2 regions of the Streptomyces sp. NPDC048481 genome follow, and region 2 is predicted to be linked to the other one. Evidence: riboswitches for the same ligand, from Rfam matches in the RefSeq annotation. Region 2 holds a riboswitch; the other holds the start of a gene.
What was found. Region 2 has a riboswitch for cobalamin ahead of ACGFSH_RS29455 (ABC transporter substrate-binding protein). Riboswitches for the same ligand answer to the same signal wherever they lie in the genome.
Positions count from the first base shown of each region.

Region 1 (5,840 bases), on a different contig from region 2:
CTTGGTCGGGTAGGCGGTGAAGACCAGGGCGAGCTTCTTCTCGCCGTTCGGCTTGTGCCGCAGCCGGGCGTGCCGGACGGCGATCCCGGCGACCCGGGCGGCCCGCTCGGGGTCGGCGACGTACACGGGGACGTCGTCGGGCCCCTGCTCCTTGAAGGAGAACGGGACCGTGACGATCCGCCCGTCGAACTCCGGGATCGCGACCTGCATCGCCGCGTCCATGGGGGACAGGGCCGCGTCGGACGCCTCCCACGCCGCGCGCGAGGACGTCAGGCACAGCCCCTGGAGCACCGGCACGTCCAGTTCGGCGAGCGCGCCGACGTCCCAGGCCTCCTCGTCGCCGCCCGCCGACGCCTGCGAGGCGTGCGCGCCCCCGGCGGCGAGGACGGTGGCGACCAGGACGTCGCAGCGGCCGAGGATCTCGTACAGCCCGGAGTCCGCGCCGCGCAGCGAACCGCAGTACACCGGCAGGGCGTTGGCCCCGCGCGCCTCGACCGCTTCGCACAGGGTGTCCACGAAGGCGGTGTTCCCGCTCAGCTCGTGGGCCCGGTAGAACAGCACGCCCACGGTCGGCCGGCCGTCACGGAGTCCGTAGGAGCCGTGGACGCCGAACTCCGGCATCGCGCGCGGCTCCTCGAACCCCTCGCCGGTCAGCAGGACGGTGTCGGACAGGAAGCGCGCCAGCTCGGCCAGGTTGGCCGGACCGCCCGCGACGAGATACCGCAGCGCCTCCGCCACCACGCCGGCCGGCGCCGACGACTCGGCCATCAGCTCGGCGTCCGGCACGCTCTCCCCGCCCAGCAGCACGGTGGGGACGCCGGACGCCTTCAGCACGGCGAGGCCGTCCTCCCAGGCGCGCTTCCCGCCGAGCAGCCGGACGACGGCGATGCCGGCGCCGTCGAGCAGCGCGGGCAGTTCCCGCGCGACGTCGACGCGGGTCGGGTTGCCGATCCGGTAGTCGACGCCGGTGGCGGCCCGGGCCGCCAGCAGATCGGTGTCGGCGGTCGACAACAACAACACTGTGCTCATGCGGGCGCTCCCGGTGGAATGAAAGGCAGTCCTTGCGGCGCGCCCGACTCGATGAGCCGCCGGAGCGCGTCCGTGTCCGCGTGCTGTTCGATCAGGTCGCCGAGCCGGTCGAGCTGCTCCTCGCGCAGCCCGGCGAAGGAGGTGTCGGGGGCCGGCGTGAACCGGCGGCCCGCGGCGGCCGCCACCTCGCGCAGGAACGCCCGCCGGAACCCGTCCGACTCCAGCGAGCCGTGCCAGTGCGTGCCCCAGGTCTGCCCGACCCGGCAGCCGTCCAGGCCGCGCCCCTCGTCGTCGCGGATGAAGGTGTCGCCCCCGTTGACGTCGGCGACCCCGTGATGGATCTCGTAGCCCTCGACCCGCTCGCCGAGGGCCTCCCCGACCGGCCGGGTGAGGGTCTTCTCGCGGGCGAACCGCACCCGGACGGGGAGGATCCCGAGCCCGTCGACCCGCCCGCGCCGGCTCTCGACGTCGTCCTCGATGTGCTCGCCGAGGATCTGGAAGCCGCCGCAGACGCCGAGGACGGGCCGCCCCTCGGCGGCCCTGCGCAGGATCGCCTCGGCCAGGCCGCGTTCACGCAGCCACTCCAGCGCCCGCACCGTGCCGCGGGTCCCCGGGATCACCACCAGGTCGGCGTCGGCCAGCTCCTCCGGACGGTCCACGAACCGCACCACGACGCCGGGTTCGGCGGCCAGCGCGTCCACGTCCGTGAAGTTCGACATCAGCGGGACCGCGCAGACGGCGACGCGCAGCACGTCCTCCCCGACCGGCGCGGCGGTGTTCGACTCGCGCACGGTGCCGCGCAGCGACACCCTCAGGCCGTCCTCCTCGTCGATGCCGAGGCCGTGCCGGAACGGCAGCACGCCGTACGTGCGCCGCCCGGTGAGCCCGTGCAGCATGTCCAGGCCCGGCTCCAGCAGGGAGACGTCGCCGCGGAACTTGTTCACGAGGAACCCGGCGACGAGCGCCTGGTCCTCGGGGGACAGCAGCGCGACGGTCCCGAAGAACGAGGCGAAGACCCCGCCGCGGTCGATGTCGCCCACGACCAGCACGGGCAGCCCGGCATTGCGGGCGATCCCCATGTTGACGATGTCCGTCCGCCGCAGATTGATCTCGGCGGGACTCCCGGCCCCCTCACAGATCACCGCGTCATACGTGCCCCGCAATTCGGCGAGACAGTCGAGAACGGTCCCGAGGAGCTGCTGCTGCCGCCCGCCGTGGTAGCCGCGGGCGCTCATCTCGCCGACCGGCTTGCCCAGCAGCACCACCTGACTGCTGCGCTCCCCGCCGGGCTTGAGCAGCACGGGGTTCATCAGCGCGGTCGGCTCGACCCGGCAGGCCTGCGCCTGCATGGCCTGCGCCCGCCCGATCTCGGCGCCCTCGCGCGTGACGAACGAGTTCAGCGACATGTTCTGCGCCTTGAACGGCGCGACCTTCACCCCCTGCCGGACCAGCCACCGGCAGATCCCGGCCGTGACGACGCTCTTGCCGGCGTCGGAGGTGGTGCCGGCCACCAGCAGGCCCCCGCTCATGACATATGCCCCTTCCGCGCGTCGAGCGCCCTTGTCGCGGCCCGGCGCGCGGCGACGGTCACGCCGAGCGCGAGCAGGCCGACGCGGCGCGAGAGCCGCGCCGCACGTTCGATGTCCCCGGCGACGACGGGCCGCCCGGCCGCTCCGTTCAGCACGGGCCGGTGCTCGACCCGGCCGCCGTACGACAGGCTCCCGCCCAACCGCACCCCGAGGGCGCCCGCGAAGGACGCCTCCACCGGGCCGGCGTTGGGACTGGGGTGCCTGCGGGCGTCGGCGCGCCAGGCCCGCACCGCGCCCCGGGGGTCGTCCCCGGCGACCGCGGCGAGCACGGCGGTCAGCCGCGCCCCGGGCCAGCCGGCGACGTCGTCGAGCCGCGCCGACGCCCATCCGTAGCGCAGATGGCGCGGCGACCGGTGCCCGACCATGGCGTCGAGGGTGTTGACGGCGCGGAACCCGGCCAGCCCCGGCACACCGGCCACGGCCCCCCAGACCAGGGCGCCGACGACGGCGTCGGAGGTGTTCTCGGCGACGGACTCCACGACGGCGCGCGCGATCCCGTCGGCGTCCAGGGCCTGCGGGTCGCGCCCGCACAGCCGCGGCAGCCGTTCCCGGGCCTCGTCGACGTCCCCGGCCTCCAGGGCGCGCGCGATGCCCCGCGCCTCGCGCACGAGGGAGGCGCCCCCGACGACGGACCAGGTGGCGGCGGCGGTCAGGGCGACGGACGCGGCGGGGGAGCGGCGTACGGTCCGCGCGGCGACGGCCCCGAGGGCGACGGCGCCGCCCGTGCACACCGCGGTGTGCAGGGCGCCCCAGCCCCGGTGGTCCCGCCACAGCAGCCGCTCCACGGCGCCCGCGGCCCGCCCGAACGCGGCGACCGGATGCCCTCGGCGGGGGTCGCCGAGGAGCAGGTCGCCGAGGAGGCCGGCGGCGGCGCCGTACGCGTGAACGCGATCGGCACCCATCGGCTCAGCCGGCCGTGCGGGCGGCCGACGGGCTGGGGGTGGCGCGCGAGGCGCTCGACGGGCAGCCGAACATGGCTATGTGTCCTCACTCAGGGTGTCCACGCCCTGGTTCGACGAGACCGCGGCGAGAGTTCCTGGCTCCCGGGGGTTACTACCCCGGTGACAGTGGCGGGACCGCGCCGGATTCACACCGGCTTCCTCTTCTGCCGCCGTACATGGCCCGGGCAGTCCACCACGGGCCCGGAAGGGCCGTCAACTTGCCGTTGACCTGCGGGGGGAGAGTGTGCAGAACCCCACACGCGGGCGATCGCCGCGGTCACACGCGAAGGGGTGCGGGACGGCGACCCGTCCCGCACCCCTCGGTGTTCCTGTTTCCCTTGCCCCGATGTCCGGGAGCCCAGGCGTCCTGGTGGCCCGTCAGGCCACGATCAGGGAGATCCCGTACGCCACCGCCGCCGCGCAGGCGGCGAAGCACGCGTACGCGCCCGTCACCGCGAGGGCGGCCGAACCGCCCTCGGCCGTGGCGCGCTCCCGGCGCGACAGGCCCATGATGCCGAGGGTGAACAGGGCCACGAGTCCCACGGTGACCACGAGGCTGACGCCGAACACGGAGCCCAGGGCTGCCCAGTCGATCTTCATGACGCTTCTCTTCCTTCGTGCCGGACGAGCCGGATCAGACGGCCGCGGCCGGCGGCACGGCGGGGACGGCGGACTCCGGGACCGCGACCGATGCCGCGACCGGGGCCGGGGAGGGGATGGTCGCCGTCAGATCGTCGGCGAGGGAACCCGCCGGGGGCGGGGCGACGGCCGCGATCGCCGTCGTGACGACGCCCGCGGGCTCCTCGGCGTCGTTGACGTTGGACGCGTCGACGACCTCGCGCCGGGAGATCTTCCAGATGGCCGCGCTGGAGGCGATCAGGAAGACGGCCACCACGGCCGTGCCCCAGTCGCCCAGGCCGGTCACCGTCTCGGCGAGCGCGCCCACCAGGGCCGCCGCCGGCAGGGTCAGGCCCCAGGCCACGAACATGCGGGTCGCCGTGGACCAGCGGACCACGCCCCCCTTGCGGCCCAGGCCCGCGCCCATCACCGAACCGGAGACCGAGTGGGTGGTGGAGAGGGAGAAGCCGAGGTGGGAGGAGGCCAGGATGACCGTGGCGGCGCTGGTCTGGGCGGCGAAGCCCTGCTGCGGCTGGAGTTCGGTCAGGCCCTTGCCCATGGTGCGGATGATGCGCCAGCCGCCGAGGTAGGTGCCGAGCGCGATGGCCATGCCGGCCGAGAGGATGACCCAGGTGGGCGGGTCGGAGTCGGGGGCCACGGCGCCGCCCGCGACCAGGGCGAGGGTGATGATGCCCATCGTCTTCTGCGCGTCGTTGGTGCCGTGCGCGAGGGAGACCAGCCCGGCCGAGGCGATCTGGCCGGTGCGGTAGCCCTTCGCGGCGGCCCTGCCGTCGGCCTTCTTGCCGAGGGTGTACGACAGCCGGGTGGCGAACATCGCGGCGACGCCCGCCACGATCGGCGCCGCCACCGCCGGCAGCAGCACCTTGGTGACCAGCACGTCACCGTGGACCGCACCGCTTCCGGCGGAGGCGACGGTGGCGCCGATCAGACCGCCCATGAGGGCGTGGGAGGAGCTGGAGGGCAGGCCCACCAGCCAGGTCAGCAGATTCCAGAGGATCGCGCCGACCAGGGCGGCGAAGATGACCTCGGGACGGATGCCGGTCTCGTCGACGAGACCCTTGGAGATCGTGTTGGCGACCTCCACCGAGAGAAAAGCGCCCACAAGGTTCAGCACGGCGGACATCGCCACCGCGACCTTGGGTTTGAGTGCACCGGTCGAGATGGTCGTGGCCATCGCGTTGGCGGTGTCGTGGAAACCGTTCGTGAAATCGAACGCGAGTGCGGTGATAACCACAATCGCGAGGATCAGCGAGAAGTTTTCCATTTACCCAGGCAATCGTTCGAAGTCATTGGTGTGTCGACCGTAGGCAATCCGGGTGAACGGAAGATGAACTGGGACGGGCGTCGGGGTGTCGTTCTCCGGGGCTGTTCCGCGCCCCGTCCGACGGCCCTCCCACCGTGCCCGGCGCGGCAGTTGACCGCTCGCCCGCCGGCCCGCGCCGCCGGGCACGCGGAAGGCGCCGCGACCGGCCCCGGGAACCGCCGTGCCCTGGCAGGATCGCGGTATGGCCGAGCAGCGAAGCGAGCAGACGCACGCCCCGGATCCCGGGCCCGGCGGGCAGGGCCCGACCCCGCGCCGCACACGGCGCGCGACCCCCGAGGAGGCGCGGGCCTGGGAGGCGCTCGTGACGACGGCACGCCG
Region 1 covers NZ_JBICXC010000001.1:1,382,306-1,388,145, forward strand. The annotation lists gene cobN (cobaltochelatase subunit CobN) at 1-1,029, opposite strand, end outside; gene ACGFSH_RS05920 (cobyric acid synthase) at 1,026-2,558, opposite strand; gene ACGFSH_RS05925 (cobalamin biosynthesis protein) at 2,555-3,520, opposite strand; cobalamin riboswitch at 3,628-3,770, opposite strand; gene ACGFSH_RS05930 (hypothetical protein) at 3,938-4,159, opposite strand; gene ACGFSH_RS05935 (anion permease) at 4,194-5,462, opposite strand; gene ACGFSH_RS05940 (class II aldolase/adducin family protein) at 5,704-5,840, shown strand, end outside.
Region 1: another riboswitch for cobalamin. It lies ahead of ACGFSH_RS05925 (cobalamin biosynthesis protein); the one in region 2 lies ahead of ACGFSH_RS29455 (ABC transporter substrate-binding protein).

Region 2 (5,840 bases):
TCCGCCATCGACGTCTACAAGCGCATCCGGCCCGAGATCCGCGACGCCCTTCCGGTCTGGCCGCTCGGCCTTCCCGCGTGGGAGGACACCTGGCCGGCCCACGGGCTGCGCGGGGCGTCCGCGACGTACCTCGCCCTGTGGCGGCGGAATCCGGCCGCGACCGGCCGGGCCGAAACCAGCGACCGGCGCGCCCCGGTGGACGCCGGCGACGACAGCCGCACACTCCGCTTGCCCCACCTGCTCGGCGCCCGCCCGCACATCGAGTCGCTGTACCCGGCCGATTCCGACGCCACAGCCGACTGGAACGCGGCCGACGCGACCCTGACCGTGTCCCTGCCCCGCGCTGACACGGCCCTCCTGCTGCGGCTCGGGACCACACCGCGGGAGTGACCTCCGAGCGACCGGAGTGATCGGTCACGAGGACGTGCGGCCGTCATCCCCCCGGAGCGGCGCGCACGGCGAACCGCGAGCGCGTCACCAGGGCACCTCCCCCTCGTCGTCGAAGAAGCGGCCCGTCGGTCCGTCGGCCGGTACGGTGGCCAGCCGGATCGCGGCGGCCGCGCCCTGCTGCGGGGTGCGCACGCCCCGGAACCCATTGAGGTCGGTCGCCGTGAAGCCGGGGCAGACGGCGTTGATCAGGACGGGGGTCTCGGCCAGTTCCTTGGCGTACTGCACGGTGACGGCGTTGAGGAACGTCTTCGACGGAGCGTAGGCGACGGAGATGGGACCCGTCCCGGCGCCGGGGGTGGTCTGGCGTGTCAGGGAGCCGACGCTGCTGGACACGTTCACGATCCGCGGCGACGGCGAGCGGCGCAGCAGAGGCAGCATGGCGTTGGTGACGCGGATGACGCCGATCACGTTGGTCTCCACGGCCGCCCGAACCCGGTTCACGTCGACCGTGGTGGGCTCCTGAGGTCCGCCGCCGGTGATGCCCGCGTTGTTGACGAGCGCGTCGAGCCGCCCGGTCCGCTCCTCGATCAGCCGAGCCGCCGCTGTCACGCCGGCGTCGTCGGTCACGTCCAGCGGCACGCCGAACGCGTCGACGCCGGCCGCGCGCAGCTTGTCCACGGCGGCCTCGCGCCGCTCCGCGTTCCGCGCGCCGATGCCGACGGACCAGCCGAGGGCGCCGAGCCCGGCGGCGATCTCGTACCCGATGCCCTTGTTGGCCCCGGTCACCAGCGCGACCTTGTGATGGTTCACGGTGTTCGTCTCACTCATGACGTCGATACTTCACCGCCGTCGGGCAGGGCGTCCAAGACCGACCGGGTGGCCGGCGATACCGCCCGGGTATCGCTGCCGGCCGGGCCGGTTAGGCTGGCGGGGTGGAGACACGTGAGCTGCGGTACTTCGTCGCGGTCGCCGAAGAGCTGCACTTCGGGCGGGCCGCGCAGCGGCTCGGGATCGCCCAGCCCCCGCTGTCGCGGGCGATCGGCGGGCTCGAACGGCGGCTGGGGACCCTCCTGCTGGAGCGCGGCAGCCGGGGTGTCGCCCTGACGGAGCCGGGGGCGGTGCTGCTGCGGGAGGCGCGCGCGGCGCTGGACGCCGTCGAGGCGGCCGAACGGCGCACCCGCCGGGCCGCCCTCGCGGCGACCGGCCGCCCCGCCGTGGTCCTGGCCGCGAAGGCGGGCGCCTCCGGTGAACTGCTGGCGAAGCTCCTCGACGCCTGTGCCGCCGAGCCCGGCGCCCTCGCCGTGGACGTCGTGCTGTGCGGGCCGGGTGAGCAGACACGGTTGCTGCACGACGGCCGGGCCGACGTGGCGCTGCTGCACCGGCCGTTCGACGACACGGCCGGCTTCGACACCGAGGACCTGCACTCCGAGGGCCAGGTCGCGATCCTCCCGAAGGGCCACCCTCTCTGCGCCCGCCCTCACGTGCTGCTCGCCGAGGTCACCGGCCTTCCCGACCTGCCCCTGCCCCGCTGGCCCCGCGCGGACGGCACCTTTCCCGACGGCCCCGGACCGCAGGTGCGCGACCACACGCAACTCACCCAGCTCATCGCCCTCGGCCGCGCCTGCGCGGTCGTGCCGGAGTCGGGCCGCACCGGCCTGCGCGAAGACCTCACCGCCGTACCGGTCCGCGACGCCCCGCACGTCACCACGGTCATCGCCTGGCCCCCGCACAGCCGCTCCACGGCGGTCGCGGGCCTGGTCCGCGCCGCCACCGCCCTGTGACCGACGGCGTCCAACGCCAGGACGGCGTGCGGGACTTCGGGGACGCCGCCCGGTCAGCCGCCCTCGCTCACACGGCCCGCCCCAGGACGATTCAGCGCCCCCACTGGGGGTTGCTCCACCCGGTCACGCCGGAATACGCGTCCAGCAGGTCCACCACGAAGACCAGGGTCGAACCCGGCGGGATCAACGGCGAGGGCGACTGATCGCCGTATCCGAGACGCGGAGGAACGATGATCTCGCGCCGGCCGCCGACCTTCATCCCCCTCACTCCCCGGTCCCAGCCCTTGATGACCTTGCCACCGCCCAGGGCGAACTTGAACGGCAGGCCCCGGTCCCAGGAGGCGTCGAACTCCTTCCCGGACTCGAAGGTCACCCCCACGTAGTGGACCCTGACCACCATCCCCGGCTTCACCTCGACCCCGTCGCCCACGACCAGGTCCCGGACGGTCAGCTCGGAAGGGGCGTCCCCCTCCGGAACCCCGACCTCGGGTTTCGTCAGTTCACTCATCGCAGCCTCGCCACTCTCCGTCGACAGCCGTGGACCGGCGGCCGGGCACATGACCGCCCGGCGGTAGACGGTCACGCTACCGGGAGGGCGCGGGAGGCATGGGCCGCCGAGTTCGCGCCGGACGGGACACGTCCGGAGGCCCGGGTCCAACGCGTGATCGGCACGCGTGATCGACACGAATGATCGGCAACGTGTCGCTTCTGCTGTTAGCGTGCAACTGCATATTGTTCGCAATAACGTGGAGGACGTTGGACATGGCGGTTTACACGCTCCCGGAGCTTCCCTACGACTACGCGGCGCTTGCCCCGGTGATCAGTCCGGAGATCATCGAGCTGCACCACGACAAGCACCACGCGGCGTACGTCAAGGGCGCGAACGACACCCTGGAGCAGCTGGCGGAGGCGCGGGACAAGGAGTCCTGGGGCTCGATCAACGGGCTGGAGAAGAACCTGGCGTTCCACCTCTCCGGGCACATCCTGCACTCCATCTACTGGCACAACATGACCGGTGACGGCGGCGGCGAGCCGCTGGAGAAGGACGGCACCGGCGAACTCGCGGACGCCATCGCCGAATCCTTCGGCTCCTTCCGGAACTTCAAGGCCCAGCTGACCAAGGCGTCGGCGACCACCCAGGGTTCGGGCTGGGGCGTCCTCGCCTACGAGCCGCTGTCCGGTCGTCTCATCGTCGAGCAGGTCTACGACCACCAGGGCAACGTGGGCCAGGGCTCCACCCCGATCCTGGTCTTCGACGCCTGGGAGCACGCCTTCTACCTGCAGTACAGGAACCAGAAGGTCGACTTCATCGACGCCATGTGGGCGGTCGTCGACTGGCAGGACGTGGCCAGGCGTCACGCCGCCGCCAAAAAGCGCGGCGACAGCCTGCTCCTCGCGCCCTGAGCGCATGCGAACGTCCAGCCCGTGATCGTCTTCTCAACCTCGGCACGGGGGACGGGAATGCCCCCGCGAGCACCCGGCTTGCGGGGGCATTCCGTTGAACGCGCCGGTGGACGACACCCGTGGCCCACCACACGATTTGACCCGGCGATGGCCTTGATAGCCTCGACGGGCCAGTCGAGCCACACCTGAGGCCAGGGAATCCGGTGCGAATCCGGAGCTGACGCGCAGCGGTGAGGGGGACGGGCGGGGCACGACGCCACTGGGAGACCGGGAAGGCGTCCCGTCCGGACGAACCCGAGTCCGAAGACCTGCTGGCACCTCCGCGCCCCGGCGCGGGGGACGTCCGTAGGCCAGGCTCCGCGTACGAGCCCCGACCCCGAAGGCATACCCGTGCTCCGCACCCCCGCTCTTCTGCGCGCTCCGGCGCTTTTCCTCGCCTCCGCCCTGCTGCTCACGGCCTGCGCCTCCGCCGGCGGCGATGACGCGACATCGGCGCAGACCTCCGCCGCCGGCCGTCCGGTCACGATCGCCAACTGCGGCCACGAGGTCACCCTGAAGTCCGCCCCCGAACGGGCCGTCTCCCTCAACCAGGGCACCACGGAGATCCTGCTCTCCCTCGGCCTCGCCGACCGCATGGCCGGTACGGCGACCTGGACCGACCCGGTGATGAAGGGCGTGGAGAAGGCCAACGCGTCCGTGCCGCGCCTCGCCGACAACATGCCCTCCTTCGAGAAGGTCCTGGACGCCGAACCCGACTTCGTCACCGCCTCGTTCGTCTCCACCCTGGGCAAGGGCGGGGTCGCCACCCGCGAGCAGTTCGAGAAGCTCGGCGTGCCCACGTACGTCTCACCGTCCGACTGCTCGGGCAAGGACAACGACAGCGGCGGCGACGGATCGCGCGGAAAGCCGCTCACCCTCGACGCCGTGTACGGCGAAATCCGCGACCTGGCCCGCTCGTTCGGCGTCGAGGAGCGCGGAGAGAAGCTCGTCACACAGCTGAGGCAGCGGGTGCGCACCGCCACCGCCGCGCTGGACGCCCCCGACGTCTCCCTCATGTACTGGTTCGCCAACTCCCAGTCGCCCTACCTGGCCGGCTGCTGCGGCGCGCCCGGCGTCATCACCCGCGCCGTCGGAGCGAGGAACGCCTTCTCCGACACCCACGACGAATGGCCCCAGATCAACTGGGAGACCGTCGCCGACCGTGACCCGGACGTCATCGTGATCGGCGACCTGACCCGCAAGCAGCAGACCGCCGAGACCGCCGCCGCCAAGATCCGCTTCCTCGAGACCAACCCCGCCACGCGCAAACTGAGCGCCGTGCGGAAGAAGCGGTACGTCCTCCTGAGCGGCCAGGCGATGAACCCGTCCATCCGCACGATCGAGGGGATCGAGAAGGTCGCGGCCGGTCTGCGCGACTTCGGACTCACCAAGTGAGAGTCCGCACAGTCGTGTTGTCGGGTGGCGGACTGACCGCGCTGCTGGCCTCCATAGCCGTGGCTGTGACGATCGGACCGGCCGACATCTCGACGGGGGACGTCTGGACGGCCGTCGCGGCCCATCTCGGCCTCGGGGAGAGCACGTTGGCCCCGCTGCGCGACGGCATCGTGTGGAATCTGCGGATGCCGCGCACGCTGCTCGCCGCGGTGTGCGGGGCGGGGCTCGCCGTGTGCGGGACGGTCATGCAGTCACTGCTGCGCAATCCGCTGGCCGATCCGTTCGTGCTCGGCGTGTCGTCCGGTGCGTCCACGGGGGCGGTCGCGGTGGTCGTGCTCGGGGTGGGCGGGGGAGCGGTTTCCCTGTCGGCGGGCGCCTTCCTCGGGGCGCTGCTCTCCTTCGCCCTGGTGCTGCTGCTCAGCCACACCCTCGGGGGAAGCACCGACCGAGTCGTCCTGTCCGGGGTGGCCGCCATGCAGCTGTTCTCCGCTCTGACCTCCTTCATCGTCCTCACCTCGGCCGACGCCGAGACCACCCGGGGCGTGCTGTTCTGGCTCCTGGGCTCGCTCACCGGCGCCGACTGGGGACAGGTGCTGCTGTGCGCCGGCGTACTCGCCGTCGTCCTGGCCGTCTGCCTCGGGCACGCCCGCACCCTGGACGCCTTCGCCTTCGGCGACGAAGCCGCCGCCGGACTCGGCGTCCGCGTCGCCCGCACCCGCCTGGTCCTGCTCTGCGCCACCGCGCTGCTCACCGCGGCACTGGTGAGCTGCGCCGGTGCCATCGGCTTCGTCGGCCTGGTCCTCCCGCACGCCACCCGCGCTCTCACCGGCT
Region 2 covers NZ_JBICXC010000012.1:134,592-140,431, forward strand. The annotation lists gene ACGFSH_RS29430 (alpha-galactosidase) at 1-390, shown strand, start outside; gene ACGFSH_RS29435 (SDR family oxidoreductase) at 475-1,218, opposite strand; gene ACGFSH_RS29440 (LysR family transcriptional regulator) at 1,323-2,171, shown strand; gene ACGFSH_RS29445 (FKBP-type peptidyl-prolyl cis-trans isomerase) at 2,263-2,679, opposite strand; gene ACGFSH_RS29450 (superoxide dismutase) at 2,934-3,575, shown strand; cobalamin riboswitch at 3,730-3,906, shown strand; gene ACGFSH_RS29455 (ABC transporter substrate-binding protein) at 3,960-5,009, shown strand; gene ACGFSH_RS29460 (FecCD family ABC transporter permease) at 5,006-5,840, shown strand, end outside.